DNA from 4 places in the Micromonospora sp. NPDC047644 genome. Region 2 is predicted to be linked to each of the others. Evidence: riboswitches for the same ligand, from Rfam matches in the RefSeq annotation. Region 2 holds a riboswitch; each other region holds the start of a gene.
What was found. A riboswitch is a leader RNA that binds a small molecule or an ion and turns the genes downstream of it on or off. The one in region 2 is predicted to bind cyclic di-AMP.
Positions count from the first base shown of each region.

Region 1 (7,257 bases), on a different contig from region 2:
GGACGACCTGCTGGACCCGACGGCCGCCCCGGAGGGGATGACCGTCGTCGGTGACGGCGCGTTGCTGGCCACCCTGTCCAAGGCCACCGGCCGGGGTATGCGCGACATCGTGGCGACCATCCAGCGGGAGCAGGACGAGGCGATCCGCTCGCCCGGCTCCGGGGTGACGATCGTCGCGGGCGGCCCCGGCACCGGGAAGACCGCTGTGGCCCTGCACCGGGCCGCGTTCCTGCTCTACTCCGACCGCAGCCGCTATGCCGGCGGCGGCATCCTGGTGGTCGGGCCGTCGTCGGTCTTCGTCGAGTACATCGGCTCCGTGCTGCCGTCGCTCGGTGAGGACACCGCGACCCTGCACTCGCTGGGCACCCTCTTCCCGGGGATGACAGCCACCCGCCCCGACCCGCCCGAGGTGGCGGCGGTGAAGGGTTCGCTGCGGATGCGCCGGGTGCTGGAGCGGGCGGCCCGCGACGCGGTGCCGGGCGGCCCGGGTGAGCTGCGGCTGCTCTACCGGGGCACGCTGCTGCGGTTGGACCGGGTCGCGTTGGACCGGATCCGGGAGCGCGCGCTGCACCGCGGCGCACGGCGCAACGAGGTGCGCCGGGCCGGTTTCGACGGGGTGTTCGCCGCGCTCTGGGCGCAGGCCCGTGAGCTGAGCAGCGGTCGGCTGCCGGAGCAACCGGCCTTCGAGGCGGAGATCGCCGAGCGGTCGGAGTTCCGGGAGTTCCTCAAGGCGTGGTGGCCTCGACTGCACCCCCGGCACGTGCTCGGCTGGCTGGCGCAGCCGGACCGGCTGCGCCGCTACGCCGGGGGGATTCTCTCCTCGGCGGAGATCCGGCTGCTCAACGCCGCGTACCGGGACCTGGACTCGGCCGGGCTGACCATCGCCGACGTGGCGCTGCTGGACGAGTTGGACGCGCTGCTCGGCAAGCCCGCGCAGCCGGCCCGCGCGCGACGCGACCCGTTCCAGCTCGCCGGCGGCGTCCGTGAGCTGAGCACCCTCGGTGAACGGCAACGGGCCGCCCGCGCGGCGGCCCGGGAACGCCCGGCGGACTACCGGGACTACGCGCACGTGGTGGTGGACGAGGCGCAGGACGTCTCGCCGATGCAGTGGCGGATGATCGGTCGGCGGGGCCGGCTGGCCTCCTGGACCGTGGTGGGCGACCCCGCGCAGACCGCGTGGACCGGCGATCCGGAGGAGCTGACCCGGGCCCGCGACCAGGCGCTGGGCCGGCGCAAGCGACACGACTTCACGCTCACCACCAACTACCGCAACTCGGCGGAGATCTTCGCGGTGGCGGCGGCAGAGATCCGGCGGCTCTACCCGGACCTGCCGCTGCCGACCGCCGTCCGCTCCACCGGGGTCGAGCCGGTGGAGCTGGTGGTGCCCGCGACGGGGTTGGAGACCGCGACAGTGGAGGCCGCCGCCGGCCTGCTGGCCGAGGTGGAGGGCACGGTCGGTGTGATCACGCCGGTCCCCCGCCGCGACGAGGTGGCCGGTTGGCTGGGCGCTCTCGGCGCGCCCAGGTTGCAGGTGGTCACCAGCCTGGAAGCCAAGGGCATGGAGTACGACGGGGTCGTGCTGGTCGCCCCGAGCGAGATCCGGGCCGATCCGGGCGCCGGGGTACGCACCCTGTACGTGGCGCTCTCCCGGGCCACCCAGCGGCTCACCACCATCGACCCGAACGGCTGACGTGTGCGGACTGCCACCGGCGGAACGCTCCACCCGTACACTTGCACACATAGCGATGTGAGCATACATTTGACCGGGTCCCGACCAGCGGCGGAAGGTGGTTCTCGTGGGCGCAGGGCATGACCACCACCATGGGTCCGTCGCCAATGCCGCACACCAGCACCGGGGTCGCCTCTGGGCGGCGTTCGGGTTGCTGGCCACCCTGATGGTGGTCGAAGCGGTGGTCGCACTGCACACCGGCTCGCTCGCCCTGCTCTCCGACGCCGGGCACATGTTCACCGACGTGCTCGGCATCGGGATGGCGCTCGCCGCCATCACGGCGACCCGACGGGCCACCGGTGACCCGCAGCGCACCTTCGGGCTCTACCGGCTCGAGGTGCTCGCCGCGCTGGCCAACGCCGTCCTGCTCTCCGGCGTCGCGATCTACGTGGTGATCGAGGCGATCCGCCGCTTCGGTGACCCGCACCAGGTCATCGCCGGCCCGATGCTCGCGGTTGCCGTACTCGGCCTGCTGGCGAACATCGCCGCCTTCGCGCTGCTGCGAGCCGGGGCCCGGGAGAGCATCAACCTCCAGGGCGCCTACCTGGAAGTGCTCGGTGACCTGCTCGGCTCGGTCGGCGTCATCGGCGCGGCGCTGCTGATCACCGTCACCGACTGGTGGTGGGCCGACCCCCTGGTCGCGGTCGCCATCGGCGTGTTCATCCTGCCGCGCACCTGGCGGCTGGCCCGCGCCGCCATCCGCATCCTGGTGCAGGCCGCCCCGGAGCACCTCCAGGTGACCGCCGTGCACGACCGGCTCGCCGCCGTCCCCGGGGTCGTCGAGGTGCACGACCTGCACGTCTGGACGCTCACCTCGGGCATGGAGGTGGCCTCCGCCCACCTGACCATGGCACCGGGCGCGGAGGTCGGCGCGGTGCTCACCGCGGCACGCACGGCCCTGCACGACGACTTCCGCATCGAGCACGCGACGTTGCAGATCGAGCCCGGCGCCGCCTCCGGGGCCTGCGGCTCCATCGAATGGTGACCGGTTCGCAGTTTTCCGTGGTGACGCACGCACCGTCCGTCACATTGGCTGCAGCGGTCCCACCCGCACCGGTAGGCTCGGTCCCGGCCTCCACCAGAAGGCGCCTCCCGGCGCCGGTGGCGGTCGCCGCCTAATCGCCCAACCGGGCGAACCGGGGAACCACGTTCCTGGGGTGCATCCGCGTCAGCGGTAGGGATCTTCCGTCCCGAACCCGTCAGCTAACCCGGTCGGCGGCTGACGGAAGGACATGCGCAGTGGCACCAGCACGACCACCCGCCGCCCGACTGGCGGCCCTGATCGTCGCGATGTTCGCCCTCGGCGTCGCGCTCCCGGCCGGCACCGCCTCGGCCGCTCCCCCGACCGGCCTGCGGGCCGCCGCACCCGACTCCGACGAGGAGGGCGGCACCCCGGCGTTGCGGGCCCAGCTTGAAGCTGCCAGCAAGGGCTACCTGGACGCGAAGCGCGCCCTGGACACCTCGGTGCAGCGGCAGAAGCAGCTCGGCACCCAGTTGAAGACCATCGAGGTCGAGATCGACCAGCGCAACGGCAAGGTCGGCGAGATCGCCGAGGTCGCCTATCGCACCGGCCGGCTCGGTGCGATGTCGGCGCTGCTCAACAGCAGCACCCCCGAAGGCTTCATGGACCGGGCAGCCGCGCTGGACGCGGTGGCGGCCAACGAGGACCGGGTGCTACGCGACCTGCTCGACAGCAAGGACAAGGCCAACCGCACCCGGATCGCCCTGGACGGCGAGATCAACGAACAACGCAAGCAGGTCGCGGTGATGGCCAAGCGCAAGGATCAGGCCGAACGGGCCCTGACCGTGGCCACCACCCCCAAGCCGCAGACCACCGCGGACGGCGGCTCCAACCGGGGCACCTCCAACGCCAACGCGAAGGCCGCACCGCGCAACTCCGACGGCTCCTGGCCCTCCGAGTCGTGCAGCGTCAACGACCCCACGCCCGCCAACGGCTGCATCACCCCGCGCACCCTGCACGCGCTCAACCAGGCCAAGGCCGCGGGATTCACCCGGTACGTCTCGTGCCACCGCCCCAGCGGCTCGGGTGAACACCCGAAGGGCCGGGCCTGCGACTTCGCGGCGCAGAAGAACGGGTTCGGCGGCAACGCCACCGGCGGCGACAAGACGTACGGCAACAACCTGGCCGCGTACTTCATCCGCAACGCGGACCGGCTCGCCGTGCTCTACGTGATCTGGTACAGGCAGATCTGGCTGCCCAGCAGCGGGTGGAAGTCGTACAGCGGGGCGCACGGCACCCCGTCGACCGACCACACCAACCACGTACACCTGTCGGTCTACTGACCCGCGCGTCGTGATGCCTGTGAGCCGCCGGCTGGCTCACAGGCATCGCGTATCTCCGGGGCCGGGCTACGTCAGCGGGCGTACCCCTGATGTCGTCGCTCGTCGGACGACCCGGCGGTGGCCGGCGGGCAGCATCGCGGTATGCCTCGGATCCGACCCACCACCCGCAAGGCGCTGCTCACCCTGCACCTCGTCACGTCGCTCGGCTGGCTCGGCGCCGACCTGGTGCTGCTCACCCTCGGCATCGCCGTACAGCGGGGCGCCGACCCGGCGGTGGTCTACCCGGTCACTGCCCTCGTCGGCACGGTGCTGTTCGCGCCGCTGAGCGTCCTGGTCTGGCTGATCGGAGTCGCCAGTTCGCTGCTCACCCCATGGGGTCTGCTGCGCCACCGCTGGGTGCTGGTCAAGCTCGTGCTCACCACGGTGATGGTCGGGCTGGTGCTGTTCCTGCTCACCCCGAACCTGCGTCACGCCGGGGCGGTCGGCGCCGCCCTGCCCGCCCGCGATCGCGCCGACCTGGTCATCGCGCCGGCGGTGTCGACCAGCCTGATGATCATTGCGACAGTGCTGTCCACCTACAAGCCGTGGGGCCGACGCTCCACCACCCGCCCGACCCGCACCAGCGCCCCAACCAAGATCTGAGACACCCAAGGCCCCGCACGCCCCGAGCGTCCCGCACACCCGCACGCCCCGCACCACCGCGCGCCCCGCACCACCGCGCGCCCCGCACCACCGCACCACCGCGCGCCCCGCACCACCGCACCTCCGCACCTCCGCACCTCCGCGCGCCCGCCCGTCCCGCACGCAGCGCCCCGCGCCCCCGCGCCCCCGCGCGCCCGCGCGCCCGCACGTCCCGCGCCCAGCGCTCAGCGCCCTCGCGATCTTGCACTTCCTGCACCGACATAAGGGCCCATCCCCACTGATATCGACAGCCGAAACTGCAAGATCGACGCGGCAGGGGCGTCGACGGGCGCGCCGGGCACCGGGGGCGCCGCGCACCCGGGCCGCCGGGCACCGGGGGCGCCGCGCACCCGGGCGCGCCGGGCACCGGGGGCGGCAGCGGGGGCGCCGCCTGCGTGCCGGGGCGCTGATCGGCGCGGCAGGGGCGTCGACGGGCACGCCGGGCAGCGGGGGCGCCGGGCACCGGGGGGCGTCGCCGGCGCGCCGGGGGGTGCCAGGGGCGCGTCGGGGGCGGTAGCGGGGTGGGTCAGGGGGGTGGGGCGTTGTTGGTGCGGTCCAGGGCGGCGCCCAGCCGGGTGGCGAGGGCGAGGTGCGCGGCCTGGGCCTGGCGGAACGCGTAGCGGAACAGGGGCGTCGGCGCGGTCAGAGTGATCTCGACGTCGATGCGGGTCAGACCGTCCGGCTCGGCGCGTAGTCGGGTGTGGTTTCGCACGGTGGTGGCCGGCCACTGGCGGGCCACCATGACGATCTCGTCGGCCTCATTGATCAGTACGTCGGCGTGGTAGGTGGTCCGGAAGCGCAGCGGCCCGGCCGCCAACCGGTCGTTGATCGTGTAGCTGGCCTGGGCGCCGGGCCGCGGCGGCACCCGGCGGACCCGGACGATCAGCGGGTGCAGCTCGCCCTGTCGGGTCAGGTCGCTGAGCAAGGCTGCCGCCTCGGCGGGTGAGCACCGGGCCTGGACGGTGTAGCTGAAGGTATCGCTGCTGCGCACACCGTCTCCCGCCGTCGTTGGTCGCCCGATCGTCCCGTACCGATGTCTTGCTGGCAACGCCCCACGAACCCGCAGCGCCGCGCCGGACCGAGCCGATGCGACAACCTGCCACTACCTACGCCATTAAGGTCGGTTAGTGCGAAATCTCCCGAAGGTGCCGGAAGGCGGCCAGCGTGAACGGCGACGACCGATGAGTGGGCACGTGATGGTCTTCGCGCCCACCCCACAGCTGACGGTGATGGTGGACCAGCCCAACGACCATCCCGAGCTGCACCTGCACCCGGGTGGGCAGGGCGTGTGGCAGGCGCGGATGGTGCTCTCCCTCGGAGTCGAGGTGGTGCTCTGCGCCGCCCTCGGCGGTGAGATCGGCCAGGTGCTGGAGCCGCTGCTGGTCAGCGAGGGCGTGGACCTCAAGGTGGTGGTCCGTGACTCCGGCAGCGGCGGGTACGTGCACGATCGCCGCGACGGCTCCCGGCGGGAGATCGCCGACGTGCCTGGGCAGCCGCTGAGCCGGCACGAGATCGACGAGCTGTACAACCTCGCCCTCGGCGAGGGCCTGCGGGCCTCGGTGAGCATCCTCAGTGGGCCGAACGAACCGTGGCTCGTGCCAGCCGATCTGTACCGACGCTTCGCCGCCGACCTCGGCGCGAACGGTTCTCGGGTGGTGGTCGACCTCTCCGGCGATCACCTCGCTTCGGTGCTGGAGAGCGGGGTGTTCTTCCTCAAGGTCAGTCACGAGGAGTTGATCCGCGACGGCCGCGCCCGTAGTGACGACACCGACGAGCTGACCCGGACCATGTACGAGTTGCACGCGGGCGGCGCCGAGACGGTGGTGGTGAGTCGCGCCGACCAGCCGGCGTTGGCGCTCATCGACGGGGAGCTGTTCCAGGTCGAGATGCCCCGGCTGGAGGCCGCCGACCCACGCGGCGCGGGCGACTCGATGACGGCCGGAGTGGCCGCCGTGGTGGCCCAAGGCGGAGACATTCGAACCGCCATCCGCACCGGTGCCGCCGCTGGCGCGCTGAACGTGACCCGGCACGGCCTGGGCACCGGGCGGCTGGACTCGATCACCGGCCTGGTGGACCGCGTCCGGCTGGTGCCGGCGGACAGCCGGCAACAGGAGCGGACCACCCCGGACGAGTTGGCCGGCCGGGTGGTCGAACGATGACCCTGCGGGTGCTGATCACCAACGACGACGGGGTCGCCGCGCCGGGCATCCAGGCGCTGGCCTGGGCAGCCCGGCAGCGGGGCCTGGACGTGGTCGTGGCCGCGCCGATGGAGGAGGCGAGCGGCACCAGCGCCGCGATGAGCGCCATGGAGCGCGACGGGCGGGTGGTCGTGAACGATCACCCGCTGCCGGACCTGGCGGGGGTGCCGGCGTACGGGGTCGCCGGGTCCCCGGGTTTCATCACGCTGATCGCCCTGCACGGGGCGTTCGGGCCACCGCCGTCGGTGGTGCTCTCCGGCGTCAACCGGGGCGCCAACGCCGGCCGGGCGGTGCTGCACTCCGGGACCGTGGGTGCGGCGTTCACCGCCGCCAGCAACGGCTGCC
Region 1 covers NZ_JBEYSY010000007.1:306,961-314,217, forward strand. Annotated here, with positions in the region: gene AB0877_RS14250 (AAA family ATPase) at 1-1,690, shown strand, start outside; gene AB0877_RS14255 (cation diffusion facilitator family transporter) at 1,797-2,714, shown strand; cyclic di-AMP (ydaO/yuaA leader) riboswitch at 2,832-2,963, shown strand; gene AB0877_RS14260 (hypothetical protein) at 3,020-4,033, shown strand; gene AB0877_RS14265 (hypothetical protein) at 4,175-4,675, shown strand; gene AB0877_RS14270 (SRPBCC family protein) at 5,241-5,705, opposite strand; gene AB0877_RS14275 (PfkB family carbohydrate kinase) at 5,896-6,873, shown strand; gene AB0877_RS14280 (5'/3'-nucleotidase SurE) at 6,870-7,257, shown strand, end outside.
Region 1: linked by a shared signal. The riboswitch ahead of AB0877_RS14260 (hypothetical protein) and the one ahead of AB0877_RS23920 (C39 family peptidase) in region 2 are both predicted to bind cyclic di-AMP.

Region 2 (7,257 bases):
CGCACCGCTGGCGGCCTGGAAATTCGGGCCGCCAACCTGCCGGTACGCGCCTGGACGCCGCTGATCGCCGACCGGCTCGGCACCGCCCTGCTCGGGCTGCTCGCCGCCCTGGCGCTCGCCGCCGCGCTCGCCCTGCCGGCCGGGGTGGCGCTGGCCGCCAGCCTGCTGGTCGGGGCGGGCGCCGGTGCGGTCGCGCTGGACCTGGCCCGGCGACGGTTCCGGCCACGCGCCGGTGGCGGGTCGGTGGCCGCCGCGCTGCGCCGGCACCAGCCGGAGTTCCTGCTCTACTTCTCCGCGCCCCCCGGCTCGGAATACCAGGTCACCATGTGGCTGCCGTACCTGGAACGGATCGGCCGGCCGTTCCTGGTGGTGCTGCGTGAGCCGGAGTTCCTGGCCCCGATCGCGGCGGCCACCGACGCGCCGGTGGTCTACTGCCCGACCCTGGGGGCGATGGACCAGGCGTTGGTGCCGAGCCTGCGGGCGGCGTTCTACGTCAACCACGGTGCGAAGAACAGCCACTGCGTCCGCTTCACCCAGCTCACCCACATCCAGCTGCACCACGGCGACAGCGACAAGGCGCCGAGCGCCAACCCGGTGTCGGGGATCTTCGACCGGATCTTCGTGGCCGGGCAGGCCGCGATCGACCGGTACGCCCGCGCCGGAGTGCAGATCCCGGCGGACAAGTTCGTGATGGTCGGTCGCCCACAGGTCGAGTCGATCGAGGTGCGCCCGGAGCCCGCACGAGGGTTGGCGCATCCGACGGTGCTCTACACGCCGACCTGGACCGGGCACCACGCCGACGCCGACTACTGCTCGCTGCCGGTGGCCGAGAGCCTGCTGCGCCGACTGTTGGAGCGCGGCGCGACGGTGATCCTGCGAGCCCACCCGTACACCACACAGAACCCGGCATCGGCGCGGCAACTGGGCCGCCTGACCGACCTGCTGGCCGCCGACCGGGCTCACAGCGGCCGCCAGCACGTGGTCGGCGCGGCGGCTCGGGAACTGAGCCTGACCGAGTGCGTCAACGCCGCCGACGCGCTGGTCTCCGACGTGTCCGGAGTGATCTCGGACTTCCTCTACTCCAGCAAGCCGTACGCGGTCACCGACATGGGCGACGAGGGCGACCGGTTCGTGGAGCGGTTCCCGCTGGCTGGGTCGGGTTACGTGCTGCGTCGGGACATGTCCAACGTGGACGAGGTGCTGACCGCTCTGCTGGACACCGACCCGCTGGCCGAGGCCCGCTGGGCTACCCGCCGCCGCTACCTGGGTGATTTCCCGGCCGAGGCGTACGCCGAGGCGTTCCTGACCGCGGCCCGCCGGGAGCTGGCGGCGACGGACGACCCGGCCGCCGAGAACACGGCGCAGCTCTCTCCCCTCGCCTGAGCCGGGCTGTCGGGTCAGGCAGGAGGCCAGCTCAGCCCGGCCGACGCCCGGCGGTCACCTCCGCTCCCACGGGTGCGGCTCTGCGGCGTCCGTAACCGGACCGGCGACGTCGACCACCGGCCCGAGCTGCACCTCGTCTCGCAACGCTTCCTCGATCGCGTTCAACAACTCGACCCCGTCCACTTCGTCCCCGTCCTGGCCCCGGAGCACCATCTCCCGGGTCTCCACCGGGTGGTCCACCGGGTGCGGGTCGCACGGGTCAGCGCCCGCGCGCAGATACAGGGCCTGGACCGTCGGCGCTGCCGTGGGTGAGCGGCCAGCCTCCAGCACGCCACCGACCACGACCTGACCGGGTGCATGCGCAACTCCGTCGCCGCCAGCCCGAACTCCGTCGCCAGAGCGACCACCGCCCGCCCGAAGGGTGCGCGCGGCGACACACCGACCGGCCGCAGCACGAGGAGCAGGGTCAGCTCCCAAACCCCGTCGATCTCGGTCGCCCACGGCTGGACGACGGCGGACCACACGTCGGGCCGTCCGAACAGCGGAAGGCAACTGGTCAGCGCCGCGTCGAGATTCGGGGCCTCCAGGCGGGCTCGCACCCGCACCACGACGTCATCCTCGGCGGCCACCACGGGCAGCCGACGGACCGAGGTGGTGGCCTCCGCGGCGGACGTACCTCCCGGCAGCTCCAGAGCGTCGTCGGCGCTGTCGGCCACGGCGAGGACGGAGACGCTGAGCGGCGTCATTCCGCCCTTGGTCCGCTCCGAACCGGACGCGAAGAGCGTCGGATGGCCGCGCACCGACTCCCCCACCTCCAGATCGCCGTTCACCCACCCGAAGCGGCTCAGCAGCGGCGCAGCCAGTTGGTACGCCGCCTTCCGGCCGTCGACGGAGTTAGGCGGGGGCGGTCGGAGCATCAGCTCCACGTTCACTCCCGCGCGGGCACCGTCGGGATCGGTCCGAGCCGCTTTCAGGCTGTGCGCGTCAAGCGCCGCGGCGAGTGGTTGGCAGCGACGCACCGCGTCGTCGAGGCGGGTGTCGACGACATTGAGGCTCACGCTGACGAGCAGTGTCGATTCGCTGATAGGCATCGACGCGGAAGCGTACGTTGCGGGGTGCGGTCACACGACCGATATTCACCGCACCTCAACGGTACGGATCCAGCAGCGCCAGCACCGCCGCCGGGTCCTCCACGTGCGCGTTGTGTCCGAGACCGGGCAGCGTGGCGACCGGCACCCCGTACTCCTTGAGCTGCTCGTCGGTGACCATCGGGTCGTTCTCCCCGCGCGCCAGCACCACCGGCACGTCGGTCGCGGCCAGCAGCGCGGCCAGGTCGGGCTCGCCGACGGCGAAGGCGGCCGGGTCCATGGCGAGACGCCACCGGCCGTCGACCTGGCGCAACCCGGCTTCCACCACCGGGTGGTCCGGCGCGACCAGACCGGTGAGCCCGGCGACGCGCAGGTAGCGGCGAGCCGCCTCGGTGCGGGTGGCGAACCAGCTCACCGGTCGGGCGGCGACCTCGGCCGCGCGGGTCAGCTCGGTGGGCGACCAGAGTGCCTTGATGCCCAGCCCGACCACGGCGTCCACCGGCGCACCGGCGTCGCGGGCGGCCAGCGCCAGGCCGACCACCCCACCCAGCGAGTGCCCGAGGACGACCAGCCGGTCGTCGGGGGCGAGGGCCCGCGCGACCTGCCGGGCCAAGCCCGCGAAGGAGTACGACGGCAGTGGCGGCGCCCAGCCGTGGCCGGCGAGGTCCGGTGCCAGCCACCGCCCGGGCCAGTGCCGCTCGAGGTACGGGGCCCAGGGCAACCACACGTCCCCGGTCGTTCCCATGCCGTGCAGTAGCAGCAGGACCGACCCGCGGCCGGTGTGACCACCCGTCTCATCCACCACGGCCGCAGTCTCCCACGGTTCGCGGCCGGGTACGAGAGCCGTCGACGGCGGGCCGGGCGGCCAGACGCCGCGGGCGCCGGCCCCTTGTGGGAGACGGCGCCCGCGGCGGTCAGCGTGCCCGGGTCAGGCGGAGTAGCCCCGGCTGGTGATCCAGTTGGCCAGGTCGATCGTGGTGATCCAGTACGACGGGTCGGCCGGGTTCGCCGAGTCGGCGATCCGTACGGTGCGACCGTTGTCCTTGTAGCCCACGACGGCGATGTAGTGCCCGCCGCCGTAGGAGTGCCAACCGCCGTCGGTGTCCACGGCGTCCCCGACGACGTTGGCCACCACGCCCCGGCCGTCGGTGACGGCCTTCACCACGTCGGCCTGGAGCCGGTCCATCTGGGCCGGGCTGGGCGCGCCGGGGAACATCCGGGTCCGGTACGGGGAGCCCTTCACCTCGGCGTTGAGCACCCGGGTGGTGTCCTCGGCCGAGTTGGTGCCCATCTCGGTGGTGCCCAGTTCGGCGCCGAGCTCCTCCTGGGTGCGGTCGATGCCCGCGGCGCTGAGCGCGTTCCGGGTGGCCGCCGGGCCGCAGTTGTAATAGGTGTTCTGCGCCTCGTAGTCGTAGTCGAGCACCTTCGTCGCGGGGGGCTTCGGCGGCGTCGGCTTACGGGTGAGGTCGGGGTTGCTCTTGGCCTTGGCGGCAGGCGACGCGGCGCTGGTGGCCGGGGCGGCCGTGGTCGGCGCGGCGCTGGCCGAGGGGGACGCGTCCCGAGCCTCGCCGCGGGAGGCGGCGACGTCGCTGCGCATCTCGGCGACGGTGGTCGCGGTGCGCTGGCCGGCCGGGGCGTCGTCGGCGGTGGTGAGCAGGGCGCCGGTGGTGGTGGCGATCGCGAGGGCTGCGGCGGAGGCGGCGACGATCTGGTACGGGCGCTCGGTGGCGAGGCGGCGGAGCTGACGCTGCAGGGTGTGCTTCACGGGGTCCTCCACGGATCGGGGGGAGAGCGGCACACCGGGGCCGGACCGGTATCCGGGCAGGCGCCAGCGCGCGGACCGTGGTCCGCGGATGGTGAACCGCTCAGGGGAACGCCCGGATCGGCCGGGCGGGGAAGGCGATGACCCGGGGGTCAGCTCACCGTCACGCGACGGTTGAGCGGGTGCACCGCCGCGCCGTGGAGGCGAGGGAACAACCGAGGGGTGGAAAGGTGCTGCACGACGATGGGACTCCTTCCGACACCGCCTACCGGGTTAGCTGACGGATTCGGGCGGGAAGACGCCCTACCGCGGGCCGTGGCTCGCGGATTCACCCCGGACTTACTGGTGGGTCCCCGGTTCGTTGATCACGATTGAGCGGGTCGATGCGGCGTCGCGTCTTGCGATCGGTTACCGCACCGGACGGGACGACACTACTGGCGTCTCAACACCCTGCCAAGCCAGCTTCACCTGCGTAAACCCCAATCGGCGCCACAATTTCTGCGCGAATTGCCGATGATGTGACTCGATGGGACAACCAGTTACGGCGACGCCTACGGGCGACAACCGGACAGGCCGCAAAGAACGCGACCACAATCGCGGCAACAATGCCGTCGATCGTGCCGGACGTCCGATTTCACACCTGGGTGACCCGGCTCACATAACAGATTGGGCTCAACCCACCCGGGCCGGACGCCACAGTGCCACGACGGCGGGACGCAACGCCCCGGCGACCGTGCGGCGCGCCGGCACCAGGGTCGGGCGGAGCCGGGCCGCCGCCGCGTACGCCTCCTCGGCGAGGGCACGGGCCGACTCGGCGGCCAACTCCGCGTCGCGCCAGGCGACCCGCTCACGGTCGGCGGCCACCTGGTAGTCGGCCAGCCGCGCATCCCGGATCACCCTGCTGATCAGCACCTCCTGCTCGACCGGGTGTCGCCGGGGGTCCCAGCCGCGCCGGTGCCCGAACACGTCGCCGAGCTGCGCCATGGTCAGGTCCCCCCGCCAGTACGCCGCCATCGCCGCCCGGTGCAGATAACGTTCCCGGGCTGCGTACTCGGCGGGGGTGTGCGGGGTCTGCGGGGTGGGCAGCGCTCCGGCGCCAGCGAAGCGACGCGCGGCGGCGTCCGCCTCGTCGTACCCGGTCCAGGCCCGATTCAGCTGTTCCTGAGCGGTCAGCCAGGCGGCGCGCCGCCGCCTGGCGGTGGTGGCCGCGCCGGCCGCGGCGACGGCCACCTCCTCGGCGTAGCGGCGCCTGTCGACGGCCTCGGCCGCGGCCAGCTCCTGGGCAGTGGGCCCGGCCGGCAGCGGTTCGCCAGTGGGCCGGTCCCGTTCGGGGCGGGCGGCCAGCACGGTGAGCAGGCCCAGGGTCAGGAGGAACAGCGTCGACCAGATGGCGGCGGCCCGCGGCACCTCGGTCACGAACTGGTAGAAGACGACGGTCTCCATGGTCGGCACCTCGTGGAGAGTGAGCAGTGCGATGGAAAGCCGCGCCGACCAGCGGGCCACGGCGGGCCACGGGTCGGCGGGTCAGGAAGCGGGTGGGTCGACAGGGCGCGGCGGCGGGACGGTCGTCCCGGTGGCTCAGCGCCCGGGTGGGGCCCGGGAAGCCCGACCGCCGGCGAGGTCGACGAGGGGCAGCCGGGCAGAGTCGGCCGCGCGGACCGGCAGCACGCCGGCCGCGATGGTGCCCTGATCGCCGGGGAGCGCCACCGGCGCGTCGACCGACCAGGTCGGGGCCGACTCCTCGGCGGCCGGCGCGGGGGCCGGACGGACCGCGCCGGAAGCCCCCGACCCGGTGGCGTCGGCACCATCGTCGCCCGGCGCACGGCCGGCGGTGGTGACGGTCGGCCCCGATGGCGCGGCGTGCCGGCAGAAGGCCGCCGACGAGCCGGCGACAGTGGTCGGCACCACGCTGGACATTGGCCCCGGGCCGGGCGTCGACGTGGCGGCCGTGGCCGGGCCTGCGCCGAGCGCCAGGGCCGCGACGACGGCGAGGCTGGTCAGCACCCGCGTCGCCCAGCGCGCCACCCACCACAGCGGACAGGTGAACGCGACCGGAAGCACGCCCCCACGCTACGCCTCGCGCCGACCCGGGCGCACCGACCACGGGCGTGTCGGATCACGCCGCGCCGGCCCCTTTGACCAGGTTGGACGCCCTCAGCGCAGGTCGACGTACGGCGATCGACCGCTGGCCTGACCGACCTCGTCGGCGGGTCTGTCGACCTCGCCGCGGGCGATGCTCGCGGGGTCTCGTGCGTCGTCGTCGCCGGCCGCGCGTTGTCGGGGGACGGGCGCCGGACGGGCCGCGCGGCGCGGCGCGAGCCGGCGCATCATCGGGGTTTCGACGAAGCGGTGCAGCAGCCCGGCGAGGACCAGGTTCGCCGCCAGGAAACCGAGCACCACGGCCGGGCCACGCCAGCCTCCGAAGCCGACCCCCCAGGTGCCGCTCCACCGCAGCACGCTCGTCATCACCAGCACGTGCACCAGATAGAAGGCGAACGAGACCTCACCGAGCCAGACCAACGGCCGGGACCGCCACGGCGAGCGCCGACCGCGCACGTCCGCGTCCGCGGCGGCGGCGATCACCAACAGGTACGCGACCGCCAGCAGCGTGGTCCACAGCTCGGCGCGGATCCACTGGGCGGCCGTCACCCAGGTGACCACGAAGATGACGCTGGCCCAGGTCAGCCCGGGGCCACGCCACAGACCCCGACGCATCAACTCGGCCGCCGCCGCGCCCAGCCAGAACTCCAGCGACCGGGTCAGCGGGAAGACCTGGGTGAACCACCACCGGCTCTCCTCCGGCACCAGCTGCTGCGCCGGCCAGAGCGCGAGGATCAGCAGCGGCATCGCCGCGATCAGCGCCCAGAGCAGCTTCGGTCGGGCCCGGCGCAGCAACGGCAGCACCAGCGGCAGGCAGAGGTAGAAGAAGAACTCGCAGGACAGCGACCAGCTGACGGTGTTGATGCTGTAGAACCAGCCCGGCCGAGGGTCCCACGCCTGCAACAGCAGCAGGTTCTCCACCGC
Region 2 covers NZ_JBEYSY010000014.1:211,683-218,939, reverse strand. Annotated here, with positions in the region: gene AB0877_RS23935 (CDP-glycerol glycerophosphotransferase family protein) at 1-1,383, shown strand, start outside; gene AB0877_RS23930 (hypothetical protein) at 1,545-2,474, opposite strand; gene AB0877_RS23925 (alpha/beta fold hydrolase) at 2,530-3,276, opposite strand; gene AB0877_RS23920 (C39 family peptidase) at 3,400-4,248, opposite strand; cyclic di-AMP (ydaO/yuaA leader) riboswitch at 4,481-4,621, opposite strand; gene AB0877_RS23915 (hypothetical protein) at 4,906-5,676, opposite strand; gene AB0877_RS23910 (hypothetical protein) at 5,812-6,294, opposite strand; gene AB0877_RS23905 (acyltransferase) at 6,388-7,257, opposite strand, start outside.

Region 3 (7,257 bases), on a different contig from region 2:
CGCGGGGACGGTGCGCGGTGGTGGGCGTGTCCTACCGGCTGGCGGCCGGAGCGGTACGTCCGGTGGCCGCCGTGCCGGCCGGCTTCGCGACGTCGACGACACCGGCCTCGACCGACCCGGCCGCGCCCGCCATCGTCTGACGCGACGAGGGCCGCTCCGCGTCACGCGGAACGGCCCTCGACGAAATCGTGCGGGTCAGAGCAGCGACATGTGCACGTGGTCGGTGTGGTTCGACGGCCCGCTGTACGAACTCCAGCCGGTGGCCGGGAACCAGATCTGCCGGTTCCAGATCACGTAGTAGATGCCGAGCCGGTCGGCGTTACGGATGAGGAACGCGGCGACGTTGTTGCCATACATGCGGGTGTCGTTGTTGTGCCACGGGGAGAACCCGCTCTTCTGTAGCGACCAGTCGCAGGCGCGGCCCTTCGGGTGCTCCCACGGCCCGCCGGGGCGGTAACAGCCGACGAACCGGTTGAAGCCGGCCGCCTTGACCTCCTTGTACGCGTGCAGCGTGCGCGGCGTGACGCAGCCGGACGTGGTGGGGTCCTTCTCGCTGCACGACTGGGACTTCCAGTCACCGTCGGCGGTGCGACCCGGGCCGATCTTCGCGACCTTGGAGGTGGCATCCACCAGGCCGCCGGTGAATCCCTTGCCGCCGACGAGGGAGAGCGCCTTGTCGGCCTCGCTCTTGCGCTTCGCCATCAGAGCGGTCTGCTTCTGCTGCTCGCGGACCTCGGTGTCGAGCGCCAACTTGGCCTGCTCGGCGCGGGCCTTCACCTCGTTGACCTCGGAGAGCTTCTTCTCGTTGACCATGTTCATCTCGTCGAGCATCCCGGCGCGCTGGACGAACGAGTCGGGCGCTTCGCTCTCCAGCAGCATCGCGACCGCGCCGATCCGGCCGGTCCGGTACGCCTGGGCGGCGATCTGCCCGACCTGCGGGGCCAACGCGTCCAGGTCGGCCTTGGCCCGGTTGACCTCCGCCGCCAACTCGCTCTGCCGCTTCTTGGATTTGTCCAGCTTGGACTTCGCGGCGGAGTAGTCACGGTTGGCCTGCTCGATGACGTCGTTGAGCAGCTTGGGCTCGCCGTCCTCCTCGTGCCCGGACGGTGTGGGGTTCGTCGGGGCGGCATGCGCCGGGAACGGCCCGGCGAACACGGTCAGTGCGGCGATCACGGCCACCACGGGGGTCAACCAGCGGCGTAGGGGTGCCGTCACAATGTTCCCTTCCGTCGACCGCCGACCGGGTTAGCTGACGGGTTCGGGGCGGAAGCGGCCCCTACCGCTGATGCGGATTCACCCCAGGTACCTGGGTCCCCGGCTCGCCGGTTGGCGATTGGGCGGTGGCACCGCAGGCGCCGCTTCGCGCCTTCATCGGTAACCGGCAGCGAGGTTACCCGAGAGTCGACCGGCTGAGCTACGCCTGGATGCCGACCAAAAGCGTCATTTCGCCATAGCGTTGAGTGACCAATGACGGGGTTCTCAGGGTGGATGCCCGATCTGGTCACGCTGAGGAGTGTCACCATGCCGTATCCGTGCTCCTGTTCGACTTCGGCCACCGGTCGGTGGCCTCGGGTGGGGGTGCGGTCCGCGTCCGGTCCGGCTCGTCGGAGTCGGCCGTTCGCGGGGAGCTGAGTGCGGCCAGGGCCTCGCTGCGATCCGGTTGGGGTCGGGACGTGGGAGCGTCGGTGGACGCTGAGGTGTCGGTGCGCCCGGCGGCGGTGACCACCGCGGCCAGCCCGGTGGTCAGCGGCACGGCGGCGATCAGACCGAGGGTGGCGACCGCGCTGCGGACGATCTCCTGCGCCAGGAACTCACTGGTCAGGATCTGCCCGATCGGCCGCGCGTCGGCGGTGAGCAGGAGCAGCAGGGGCAGTGACGCGCCCGCGTACGCCAGCACGATGGTGTTGACAGTGGAGGCGATGTGCGCGCGGCCGACCCGGGTGGCGGCGCGGTAGAGCTGCAACCGGGTCAGCCCGGGGTTGGCGTTCGCCAGTTCGGTGACGGTGGCCGCCTGGGTGACCGTCACGTCGTCGAGCACCCCGAGGGACCCGATGATGATTCCGGCCAGCAGCAGACCGTGCAGGTCCACGTCGCCCTGGAACATCGACAGTGTGGTGGCGTCCTCGCTGCCGAAGCCGGTGAGATGGGTCGCGGCCGTGGCGATGGTGGCGAGCACGCCGGTCAGAACCAGGCTGCCCAGGGTGCCGAGCACCGCTACCGAGGTCTGTGCGGTGACCCCGTGGGTCAGGTAGAGCACCACGAACATGATCAGAGCCGCGCCGACCACCGCCACCAGCAGCGGCGACCTGCCGGCGCTGATGCCCGGCAGCACGAAGGTGAGCAGGATGGCGAAGCTGGCGGCCAGCCCGGCGAGCGCGGCCAGACCTCGCCACCGACCGAACGCGACGATCGCGGCCGCGAAGATCACCGCCAGCCACACCATCGGGGTGCCGCGTTGGTGCTCGGCGATGTTCCAGTTGCTGGTGGTGGGGTCGACCGGGTCGGCCAGCTCGACCAGGACGACCTCGTCGCCGACCTCGACCCGGGGCGCGCCCGGCCCGTCCGGCACCGGAGTCCGTACCTGCTGGCCGGCGGTCGGCCCGTCGTCCACCCGGACGTCGACAGTGCCGCACCGCCCGTCGCCGACCCTCGGGGTCCCCTCGGGGACCGACGGCACCGGCGGGCACGGCTCGCTCACCACCCGGGTGACGGTGCCGGGGTAGCGCGGCACGTCCGCGCCACCATCGGTCTGCGGCGATCCGCCGCGCGGCCAGAGCAGCGCCGCGGCCAGCACGGTGGCGACGAAGAGGGGCACCACAGTCACGACGAGGATCCGTCGCACCCTCGGTGGGGCGGACGGAGCGGAGTGTGTGTGGTTGGCGGCCAAGGTGGGACTCCCAACGATCCGGTGCGGGGTACGGGTCAGCGGGCCGGGCGGTTCACCGTTTCGGCGGAAACGCGGCGGACGGCGGGGCGGATCGCTGCCTGACGACCCCTTGATCACGGACGGTCAGTGCTGGGCCGGGGGCGACGCCACGTCGAAGCGGCGCTGGTACCCGACTGTGCAGCGGCATACGGAGGGCCATCGGGGAGATGCTAGCCAGCCCACCTGGGGGTCGCGGGTCGTGTCGGGTGTCGGGTGGCCGATCCGGCCGCGTGGCGCTCGCCGGGCCGGCATGTTGGAGCCATGCCCGCTGCACCACCGCCGGACCCCGGCCACCCGCAACCCACCAGATCCGTGCCGCACGACAAGCACGGGCACGACGAGCGCCCCGTGCACGACAAGCACGCCGGGCACGATCCGGCGATGTTCCGCCGTCGGTTCTGGGTGTGCCTGGTGTTGACCGTCCCGGTGGTGCTGACGAGTCATCTCGTGTCGGGTCGGCTGGGCCTGAGCGGGGACGTCGTCCCCGCTCGGGCCTGGGTGGGCCCGGTGCTCGGCTCGGTGGTGTTCTGGTGGGGCGGTTGGCCGTTCCTGGTCGGTGCGGTTCGGGAGGTCCGGGACCGGGCGCCCGGGATGATGCTGCTGGTCGCGATGGCGATCACCGTCGCGTACGCCGCGTCCCTGGCGACCAGCGTCGGCGTCTTCGACCTGGACTTCTGGTGGGAGTTGGCCGCGCTGGTCACCATCATGCTGCTCGGGCACTGGCAGGAGATGAAGGCCATCGGGCAGGCCCGGGGAGCGCTGGCGGCGCTGGCCGCGCTGTTGCCGGACGAGGCCGAACGGGTGACGGCGGAGGGCCGGGTCGAGGCCGTGCCGGTGACCGGACTGCGGATCGGCGACGTGGTGCTGGTCCGGCCGGGAGGTCGGGTGCCGGCGGACGGCCGGGTCGTCGAGGGCGACGCCGAGCTGGACGAGTCGATGATCACCGGGGAGTCGCGGCCGGTCGCCCGGTCGACCGGCGACCGGGTGGTGGCCGGCACCGTCGCCACCGACTCGGCTATCCGGGTGCGCGTCGAGGCGGTGGGTGAGCAGACCGCGCTCGCCGGCATCCAGCGGATGGTCGCCCAGGCCCAGGCCTCCGGTGGACGGGCCGAACTGTTGGCCGACCGGTTCGCCGCCGCGCTGTTCTACCTGGCCACCGGCACCGCCGTGCTGACCGTGCTGGTCTGGACCGCGCTCGGTCAGCCCGACGAGGCGGTGGTCCGCGCGGTCACCGTCCTGGTGATCGCCTGCCCGCACGCGCTGGGTCTCGCCATCCCGCTGGTCGTCGCGCTCTCCACCGCGCTCGCCGCGCGGTCCGGGATCCTGGTCAAGGACCGGCTGGCCCTGGAGCGGATGCGGACCGTCGGCGCGGTGCTCTTCGACAAGACCGGCACGCTGACCCGGGGCGAGCACGGGGTGACCGACCTGGCGACGGCGTCCGGCGTCGAGCGCGACGAGGTGCTGCGGATCGCGGCCGGTGTCGAGTCGGAGAGCGAACATCCGTTGGCCCGGGCGATAGTGGCGGCGGCCGGCCGCGCCGGCCCGGCCCGGGCAGCCGGGTTCCGGTCGCTGCCGGGCCGCGGTGTGAAGGCGACAATCGACGGTACGGAGTACGCGGTGGGCGGGCCGGCGTTGCTGCGTGAGCTGGGCCTTTCGCTCCCGGCGGAGCTGGAGGCCGCGACCGGGCGGTGGTCGGCGCGGGGTGCCGCGGTGTTGCACCTGGTGCGGCTGCCCGACGCCGTGCTCGGCGCGTTCGCGCTGACCGACGAGGTGCGTCCGGAGGCCCGGCGCGCTGTCGACGAGTTGCGTGCCGAGGGTGTCCGGACCATCGCCATGATCACCGGTGACGCCCGGCCGGTGGCCGAGGCGGTCGCCGCCGACCTCGGCTTCCGGCCCGGCGTCGACGAGGTCTTCGCCGAGGTGCTGCCGGCCGAGAAGGACGATCGGGTGGCCGAGCTCCAGCGGCGGGGGTTGGTGGTGGTGATGGTCGGTGACGGGGTGAACGACGCGCCGGCGCTGGCCCGGGCGGACGTGGGCATCGCGATCGGCGCGGGCACCGATGTGGCCATCGAGTCCGCCGGGGTGGTGCTGGCATCCTCGGACCCGCGTGGGGTGGAGGCCGTGGTCCGGCTGTCGCGGGCGTCGTACCGGAAGATGCGGCAGAACCTGGCCTGGGCGGCCGGCTACAACGTGGTGGCGCTGCCGCTGGCCGCCGGGGCGCTGGCCTGGGCGGGTGTGGCGCTGAGCCCGGCGGTGGCCGCGGTGCTGATGTCGGCGTCGACGATCGTGGTGGCGCTCAACGCGCAGTTGCTGCGCCGGGTCCGTCTCGATCCCGCGCCGGACTGAGCGCGGTCAGCCGCGCTTCATGAGCCGGCCGACCGCCGCCATCATCTCGGTGGCCATCTCGTCGGCCCGACCCTCGGCGGCACCCTCGTGCAGGCAGTGCCGGGCGTGCCCGTCGAGCAGCCCGAGGGCCACCTTGTCGAGGGCGGCCTGGATGGCGGAGATCTGGGTCAGCACGTCGATGCAGTACCGGTCGTCGTCGACCATCTTTTCGATGCCGCGGACCTGCCCCTCGACGCGGCGGAGCCGCGCGAGCAGCTGGTCCTTGCTGGCGGTGTATCCGCGGATCGGGGTGGGTGCGGTCATGCCGACCAGGATAGCGTACCCCCAGGGGGTATGGTACGGTCGATTCTGTTGACATACCCCCACCGGGTACCGGTACCACGAAGGGAACGATCCAATGGTCGACACGACGTACCAGGTGCAGGGCATGACCTGCGGGCACTGCGTCAGCGCGGTGAGCGCCGAGGTCGGTGCCATCGAGGGTGTGCGGGACGTGCAGGTCGACCTCGCCGCCGGCCGGGTCACCGTCAGCAGCGACCAGCCGCTGGACACCGCCGTCGTCCGGGCCGCCGTCGACGAGGCCGGTTACGACCTCGTCGACGCGTGATCGGCGGGCCGGCGTGCGTACCGTGACGAAACTGGCCGGGTTCGCCGTCGGCCTGGCGGCCGTCTTCGGCGCCGCCTACGGGGTCGGCCGGGTCGTCGACCCCGCCCCGGTCGCCGAGAGCCGGCACGACGAGGTCGCCACCACCCCGACGGCGGGCGAGCGGGGCGGGTCGGGCGATCGGCTGCCCGGCGGGTTGCTCGTCTCCGACAGTGGCTACACCCTCGAACCGGTGGACGCCCCGGCCGGCGGGTTCGCCTTCCGGATCGCCGGCCCGGACGGCCGACCGGTCACCCGGTACGACGTGGCGCACGACAAGCAGATGCACCTGATCGTCGCCCGTCGGGACCTCTCCGGCTTCCGCCACGTCCACCCCGAGCTGGCCCCGGACGGCACCTGGCGGGTCGACACCCCGCTGGCCGGCCCCGGGCAGTGGCGGGCGTTCGCCGACTTCACCCCGACCGGGGGCGAGCCGCTGACCCTGGGCGTGGACGTGACAGTCCCCGGCGAGCTGACCGAGCGGCCGTTGCCCGCCCCGACGACCAGCACCACGGTCGACGGCTACACCGTCACCCTCACCGGTGCGCCGCAGCCCGGCCGGACATCGTCGCTGACCCTGACCGTCAGCCGGGACGGGCAGCCGGTCACCGACCTGGAGCCCTACCTGGGCGCGTACGGGCACCTGGTGGCACTGCGGCGGGGTGATCTCGCCTACCTGCACGTGCACCCGGACGGCACACCCGGCGACGGGCGCACCCGGCCCGGTCCGGCCGTCACCTTCCTCGCCGAGGTGCCCTCGGCCGGCAGCTACCGGCTCTACCTCGACTTCCGACACGGCGGGAAGGTGCACACCGCCGAGTTCACAGTGATCGCCGGCGCCGCCCCGACCGGAGACACCCCCACCCCGAGCGGGCCCGCGCCGACCGGCGGGGCCGACCACGGCACCCCCGGGCACGGACACGACTGACGGGACCAGACGATGACCACCACCAGCAGACCGCTGCCCGAGGCGCCGAACCGGATCGAACTGGCTATCGGCGGGATGACCTGCGCCGCGTGCGCCGCCCGCATCGAAAAGAAGCTCAACCGGATGGACGGGGTGAGCGCCACCGTCAACTACGCCACCGAGAAGGCGACGGTCCGGTACGCCGACGGCGTCACGCCGGACGACCTGATCGGGACCGTGCAGAAGACCGGCTACACCGCGGCGTTGCCGGCCCCGCCCAGCGCGGAACCCCCGGTGGACCCGTTGCGGGGTCCGCGTACCCGGCTCTGGGTGTCGGTGGCCCTGAGCGTGCCGGTGGTCCTGCTGGCGATGGTCCCGGCCTGGCAGTTCGACTACTGGCAGTGGCTGTCGCTGACCCTGGCCGCCCCGGTGGTG
Region 3 covers NZ_JBEYSY010000001.1:293,467-300,723, reverse strand. Annotated here, with positions in the region: gene AB0877_RS01395 (carbonic anhydrase) at 1-140, shown strand, start outside; gene AB0877_RS01390 (hypothetical protein) at 196-1,215, opposite strand; cyclic di-AMP (ydaO/yuaA leader) riboswitch at 1,220-1,350, opposite strand; gene AB0877_RS01385 (YibE/F family protein) at 1,517-2,887, opposite strand; gene AB0877_RS01380 (copper-translocating P-type ATPase) at 3,308-5,272, shown strand; gene AB0877_RS01375 (metal-sensitive transcriptional regulator) at 5,279-5,575, opposite strand; gene AB0877_RS01370 (copper ion binding protein) at 5,670-5,879, shown strand; gene AB0877_RS01365 (hypothetical protein) at 5,893-6,843, shown strand; gene AB0877_RS01360 (heavy metal translocating P-type ATPase) at 6,856-7,257, shown strand, end outside.
Region 3: linked by a shared signal. The riboswitch ahead of AB0877_RS01390 (hypothetical protein) and the one ahead of AB0877_RS23920 (C39 family peptidase) in region 2 are both predicted to bind cyclic di-AMP.

Region 4 (7,257 bases), on a different contig from region 2:
CGAGATCAAGCAGCTTGAGGCGTCGATGCCCAAGACCACTGTCAAGACGGCGGCCTGCCCGACCATCAACGGCGTGGTCAGTGCGGCGGCCCGCACCGCGATCAGGACCGCCTGCGGCAAGGTCGGCAAGCCGTACGTCTGGGGTGCCACCGGACCGAACTCGTTCGACTGCTCGGGCCTGACCCAGTACGCCTACAAGGCGGCCGGGATCTACCTGACGCACCACACCGGTGACCAGTGGAACGAGGGCAAGGCCATCTCGCGCGCCGACGCCCGCCCCGGTGACCTGGTCTTCTTCTTCTCCGGCCTGAGTCATGTCGGGCTCTATCTGGGTAACAACCAGATGGTGCACGCGCCACGGGCCGGTAAACCGGTGCAGGTGTCCAGCATCACCACGATGCCTGTCGCCGGGTTCCGCAGACCTGGCTGATAAACCACCTCGCGCGACACGACGGCCCCCGGTCACCGACCGGGGGCCGTCGTGGTTCTCAGCGAGGTGCCCCCACCGGGGATGGCAACAGCTGTACGTCGGCGAGGTCGACGTACATGATCCGGTGGCCGAACTGGATCTGCGCGTACCGGTTCTTGCCGCGGATGACCGTCCAGTCGCCGGGTGAGGAGCCGTCGACCGTGCTGGCCCGGTAGTACTCGCCGGCCAGTACCGCGCCGACGGCGTACCGCTGCCCGGCGGCCAGCGTGTACTGCAGCGGCGTGACCGCCTGGTAGGGCACCCCGTCCGGGTAGGCGGACTGCTCCGGGTACGCCCGTCCGTACACCGGAACGGTGGCCCTTCCGGACTTCGGCGTCGCCACGACTCCGACGGTCCAACTGGCGGTCGGCGCGGACGCCGGGTTGTGGAACCAGGCCCGCTGCCCGAGGTACCAGATCGCGGTCCAGTCGCCCTGCCGGCCCGCCAGCGCGTACGTCTGCCCGGCGGACGCCCGGGCCCCGTGATCCGACACGGCCATCGTGTTCGGGCTGCCGTCCGGGCGGAGCGCGATGTCGTTGACCAGCGGCGCGTCGGCGGACGGCGCGCTGCGCAGCACCACCGCCGAGGAGCCGCGCGGAGCGCACGGCACGCCCACCGTGACGCAGTCGGTGAACGCCGGCTGGTTGGTGGTGTAGTCCGGATCGATCCGGACCAGCCCGGTGGCCGGGGTGCCGGTGTCCAGTCGAGGGGCGTGCAGCAGGTCGAAGTAGTGCGTCCAGTCCCAGTAGGGGCCCGGATCCCAGTGCATCCCCCGCACTGTCGAGGGGATGGTGCCGGGCACGTTGTCGTGGCCGATGATGTGCTGGCGGTCCAGTGGGATGCCCAGCCGCAGCGCCAGGTGCCGGACCAGCTTCGCCGAGGTCCGGTACATCGCCTCGGTGTACCAGGTGCCCTGCGCCGCGAAGCCCTCGTGTTCCAACCCGATCGCCTTCGCGTTGACGTACCAGTTGCCGGCGTGCCAGCCGACGTCCTTCGTCCGGACGTGCTGGGCGATGTGCCCGTCGACCGAGCGCAGCGAGTAGTGCCAGCTCACGTACGTCGGGTCCTGGACGAGTTGCAGGGTGGTGGCCCAACTCGCCTCGGTGTCGTGGATGACGATGTACTCGATCTTCTGCCGCGCCGGCCGGTCGGAGAGGTCGTGGTTGCCGTAGTCCCCGTCGCCGAACGCCTCGTAGGGCGCCGGAATCCACTCGCAGGAGATGGTGCGGGGGCACTCCACCCCGTCCGGGCGGGCCAGCCGGCGCAGGCCCAGCCGGTCCAGCCAGGAACGTTCGGGCCGCACCGCGCGGGCCGGCAGGGTGATCCGGTGGCCATCGTCGGTCACCCGGGCTTCGCCCGCGCCGATGGTGGTGAAGACCTCGTCGGCGAAGGCCGCCGCGGCGTCGGCGCTGTCCGCGCCCGAGTAGCGGGCCACCGCGCCGTACCAGGCCGCCGGGTCGGTGTCCGCTCCGACCGGCGCGCCCAGATCCCGCTGGTACGCGCTCAGCAGCGCGGCCCCACCCCGGATGTTGAGGCCCGCGTCGGTGCGCAGTGCCTCGGGGGCGGCACCGGTCAGCGCGGCGGCGGCGTCGACGGTCTGCAACGCGGCGGTGGACGGGGCGGGCGTCTCGACCGGCCGCGGTGCGGGCATCCGGGCGGGGCGGGAGCCGTCGCCGCGTGGGTCCTCGGCACCGGCGTCGTGGTGACCGCGTCCGGGTAGGGCGGCCACGTGCCGCACGTCGGTCAGGTGCATCGGACCGTAGCCGCCGCTGGTGCTCGGTGTGCCGGCGTTGGTGTCCCACCGGGACTCTAGGTAGGAGACGCCGAGCAGCACGACGGTCGGTACGCCGTACTCGGTGGCCGCGGCGGCGTACTGCTGTTGGCGGTCGGTGCTGGGCGTGGCGGCGGCCGGGCCGACGGAGAGTGGCACCGTGGTCACGGCGGCGACCACGATGGCGGCGAGCAGCGTGCGCCAGCCGGTCGACAGGGTTGGATGGTGCATCGAACCCCCTAGATTCTCGCGGAGTGAGGTCAGGTCACCATCGCGCCGTCCGGGAGCTCACGTCAATACCTTTCCATCTATCGAAGCGTACGGAAAGAATTCTTCACACACGGTCGGTGGCCTCGTCCATTCCGTACGGAGTGTCACGGCCGCACGGGTTGCGGATCGGTAACGGGCGTCTCTACTCTGGTCATTTGTCGGCTCGACAGCAGCTCCGCCCACCCCGGGCGGTAACGGACCGACACCGCCGAGTCGTTTCCGAGCGAACCGGGGACCCACGTCCCTCGGGGTGAATCCGCAGCCACTGCGGTAGGGCGCCGACTTCCCGCCCGAACCCGTCAGCTAACCCGGTAGGCGGTCAGGAAGAAGGAGTACGGAACCCCGGTGGCACTCCATGCCCCGCGGCCGTCGTCCGAGCGGCCGGCATCAGCCGGCCCGGCGTCGATCGTGCCGCGCCCACGCTGGTCCCGCTTCACCACCGCACTCGCCGCGCTGGCCGGCCTCGCCGTCGTTCTGACCGGCAGTGCCACGGCGGCCCACGCCGACCCCTCGGTCGCAGAGATCGAGCGCCAGATCGACGCCGACTGGAACAAGCTCGAACCGATCATCGAACGGCACAACGCCACCCGCATCGACCTCGCCGCGAAGCGCAAGCAGGCAGACGCGCTGGCCGCCCGGATCACTCCGCTCGAGCGCCAGGTCGACGCCGCGATGGACAAGGTCAGCGCCCTTGCCGTACGCGCCTACAAGGGCGAGAACGTCCTGACTGTCAACGCGGTGCTGGGCAGCCGGTCGCCCAGCGAGGTGGTCGGCCAGCTCGAAATGCTCGACCGCTTCGCGCACAACCAGCAGAAGGACGTCCGCCAGGTGGCCGACCTGCGCGACCAACTGGCCGCGCAGAAGGCGCCACTGGACGAGATGGTGGCTCAGCTGACCCGCACGGAAGCCCAGCTGGCGGCGAAGAAGAAGCAGATCAACGACGAGATCGACCGCCTGCAGAAGCTGCGCCTCAAGGTGTACGGCAACGGCGGGGGCGGGCCGCTGCGCCCGGCGCCCTGCCCGGGCAGCTACCCCGGCGGCGGCGCGGGCACTGCGGTCAAGTTCGCCTGCGCCCAGATCGGCAAGCCCTACGTCTGGGGTGCCGAGGGTCCGAACTCGTACGACTGCTCCGGGCTGATGCTCGCCGCCTGGGCCAAGGCCGGCGTGTCGCTGCCGCACAACGCCGCCGCGCAGAGCCGGGTCACGAAGAACGTCAGCAAGGGTGACCTGCGCCCCGGCGATCTGGTCTTCTACTACAGCGACATCCACCACGTCGGCATGTACGTCGGCGGCGGCTGGGTGGTGCACGCCTCGCAGGCCGGCCAACCGGTCAAGATGAAGAAGGTCGACGACGGCCCGATCCACAGCTACGGCCGTCCAGGCTGACCCAGGGTGACCGAAGGGCCCGTCGCGATCTCCTCGCGGCGGGCCCTCGTCGTTCAGGTTCTAGCGGGTGGGCCAGGTGCGCCAGTGCTGCCAGGCACGGCTGGGCGTCGGCCCCCGCTGGCCCTGGTAGCGCGAGCCGTAGACCACCGAGCCGTACGGGTGCTCGGCCGGCGAGGAGAGCCGGAAGATGCAGAGCTGCCCGATCTTCATGCCCGGCCACAGGGTGATCGGCAGGTTCGCCACGTTTGAGAGTTCCAGCGTCACGTGACCGGAGAAGCCCGGGTCGATGAAGCCGGCGGTGGAGTGCGTGAGCAGCCCGAGCCGGCCCAGTGAACTCTTGCCCTCCAGTCGGCCGGCGAGTTGGTCACCCAGCGAGATGACCTCCAGCGTCGAGGCGAGCACGAACTCCCCCGGGTGCAGCACGAACGGCTCGCCGTCGGGGACCTCGACCACCGAGGTCAGGTCGTCCTGCTGCATGGCCGGATCGATGTGGGTGTAGAGGTGGTTGTTGAAGACCCGGAACAGCCGGTCGAGTCGGACGTCGATGCTGGAGGGTTGGACCAGGGTGGGCTCGAACGGCTCCAGGCCCAGCGTGCCGGCCTTGATCTCGGAGACCAGGTCGCGGTCGGAGAGCAGCATCGGACAACCATAGCCTTCCCGGGGGCGGCCAGATTCGGTGCCGGTGACCAGCGCGTCGAGGTCGCTGCTCGTACATTTGTTCGATAGAATGCCCACATGGCTTCCTGGTCCGAATTCGCCGCCGACGAGCCCCGACTCGCCGACGGGATCCGCGTTCTCCTCCAGCAGTACGGGCCGGGCTTCGGCTATCTGGCCACGGTCCGTGCCGACGGCGGGCCCCGCGTCCATCCGGTCTCCCCGGTCATCACCGCCGAGGGGTTGTTCTGCTTCATCATCGACTCGCCCAAGCGCCGTGACCTCGAACGCGACGGCCGTTACGCGCTGCACTCGTTCCCGGCGGAGGAGAGCGACGACGAGGCGTACGTGGCGGGTCACGCCCGCCCGGTGACCGATCCGATCCTGGTGACGCAGCTGGCGCAGAGCGCGCGGGCCGAGCCGCAGGTCGACTGGCGGCTCTTCGAGTTCACCGTCGACGTGGCCATGCTCACCCGCCGCGAGCAGCACATCACGGGCATCCCGGGCCTCGGGCCGAGTCGGCCGGCCGTTCGGGTCTGGCTCGACCCAAACGCCCAGTCGGCGGTGGCAGCGCCCCTCGCCGTCCCGCAGACGCGCCCGACCCTCCTCAGCCGTGACGTGCAGTGCACGGCAGCCTGACCACCCGACCGGAAGATCATCGGTGCCGGCTCCGCCACGACGGAGCCGGCACCGATGCGTACGCCCGCCACCGCCCGCCCGCCACCGCCCGCCCGCCCGCCCGCCCGCCCGCCACCGCCCGCCCGCCACGCCACACTTGGCGCGCGCCGCCACTCCCGCATGATCCACTCGACTTCGGCGAAACTGCGGTATCCCGGCGCTCCGGATGCCCCGACTTCCAGGAATCCGAGTGGATCACCCCGGCCGACCCCCGGGTGGCACGGCATGCGGACACCTGCGGTCACCGGGGGTGCCTGGGTGCAGAGGCTCAACGACTCGGGTACAGTGGTGCCGCTTGCGGGTGTAGTTCAATGGCAGAACATCAGCTTCCCAAGCTGACAGTGCGGGTTCGATTCCCGTCACCCGCTCCACCATGAAGGCCCAGGTCAGGACATGTTCCCGACCTGGGCCTTCATTCGTTCCGATCGCTTCTTGCGCGTGCGGTGCCCGCCACGGCCCTGACGCTTCCAGACCGGCACCGCTGCGCTTCCGAACGGCCGCTACCGGTAGTCGGCGAAGATCCGACGCTTTCCGCCGTCGACGGTCACCAGGCCGCCATGCGGAAGGATCCATTGTGGTTTGGTGTGGCCGAACGGCACGCCGACGCAGACGACCGCCTCGGGGTTGTAGCGGGTCACCACATCGACGACCGTGTCGCGCTGCTGCTCGCGAAGTCGCGCCCGATCCGCTGCCGCAGGTCGACGGGTGTGGTCGGAGACCGGCGGGCGGGCGACCAGGACCGCGTCGACGGCGCTGAGGAGACCGCGCTCACCCAGTGAGCGGACGATCCAGCCGACCTCGCGGGCGGGGAGAAGCTCCTCCGACGTCTCGATGATCAGCACCCCGCCGTGCAGGACCTCCGGGGAAAACGGGAAGCGCCCCGCCGTCAGGATCCACTGGATGACTTCCAGGCAGCCACCCCAGGTGCGGCCGGTGACCGCTCGGGCCGGCCCGTGCCAGCTCCACGGCTCCGTCGGTTCGCGCTCTCCGAATGACTTCAACGCCTGCGGATCTGCCCAGTCGACGCCGATGTCCTCGGACTCGCCCGGGTCGGTGATCTCCAGCCGTTCCCCGGTGAGCAACGCCGCTCGCAGCGACCTGACGTGGACGTCGTCGACGGCAGGCCCGGGGCCGAGGTGCACCTGGGATGATCCGCCGTAGAAGCTGGCGATGCCGAGGCCCCAGAGCCAGTGGTGCAGATTGGTGTTGTCGCTGGTGCCGAGGAACGGCTTCGGGTCGGCACGGGCCAGGTCGGCGTCCAGGTGGGGGATGACGGTGATCTGGTCCTCGCCGCCGATGACGGCGAGTATGCCGCGTACCCGGGGATCCGCGAAGGCGGCGTTGATGTCCGCCGCGCGCGCTGCCGCGGTCGCACCCACCTGGCGGGTGGTGGGGTATTCGACAGGTACGAGGCCGGTCAGGTCGGCAAGCCGTCGCATGGCCTGCTCGTGGATCACCGGGTAGGCGCCGGCGGCGGCGAAGGACGGTGAGAGGACCGCGAGGTGGTCTCCCGGGCGCGCCTTTCGGGGACGAACAAGCTCATGCTTCATGTCGAGATCCAACAGCTGTGTCGGTCCGTACGCATCTCATTTCGGCGGCTCTGTAGGCGCACGCCTGAGGCGTTTCAGCACGAGCGCGTGGGCGCCTGGGCTGTTCCCTCGGCAGCGAAGTAGGGCTCGGCCGCCTCCAGTCGGGGCACCCCGACGCCCAGCCTGCGCGCCTCCGCCAGGGTGTCGCGGCAGACCGCGCGCAGTTCCTCGGGGTTGGCGTGGGCTTCCATGACCAGGCGCATCGGCGGGAAGTGCCTGAACAGCCAGGCCATCACCGGTGCTGCCAGCCAGACGGGCGCGGTGAAAGGACGTAGCTCGCCGCGGTGCCGCCGCAGATCAACGCCGCGAGCCTCGACGAGCCGCAGGAGTTCGCGGGTGGCGAGGATCGCTTCGCGTACGTTGCCGCGCGTCAGCTTGGACAACGAGCCTTGCTTCAGGCTCTGTGTGTGCAGGCCCGCGTTCTGAACGAAGTGGATCGA
Region 4 covers NZ_JBEYSY010000010.1:36,841-44,097, reverse strand. Annotated here, with positions in the region: gene AB0877_RS17720 (NlpC/P60 family protein) at 1-430, shown strand, start outside; gene AB0877_RS17715 (peptidoglycan recognition family protein) at 489-2,471, opposite strand; cyclic di-AMP (ydaO/yuaA leader) riboswitch at 2,707-2,842, shown strand; gene AB0877_RS17710 (NlpC/P60 family protein) at 2,856-3,896, shown strand; gene dcd (dCTP deaminase) at 3,957-4,535, opposite strand; gene AB0877_RS17700 (pyridoxamine 5'-phosphate oxidase family protein) at 4,632-5,189, shown strand; tRNA gene AB0877_RS17695 (tRNA-Gly) at 5,526-5,599, shown strand; gene AB0877_RS17690 (LD-carboxypeptidase) at 5,729-6,667, opposite strand; gene AB0877_RS17685 (2-dehydropantoate 2-reductase N-terminal domain-containing protein) at 6,853-7,257, opposite strand, start outside.
Region 4: linked by a shared signal. The riboswitch ahead of AB0877_RS17710 (NlpC/P60 family protein) and the one ahead of AB0877_RS23920 (C39 family peptidase) in region 2 are both predicted to bind cyclic di-AMP.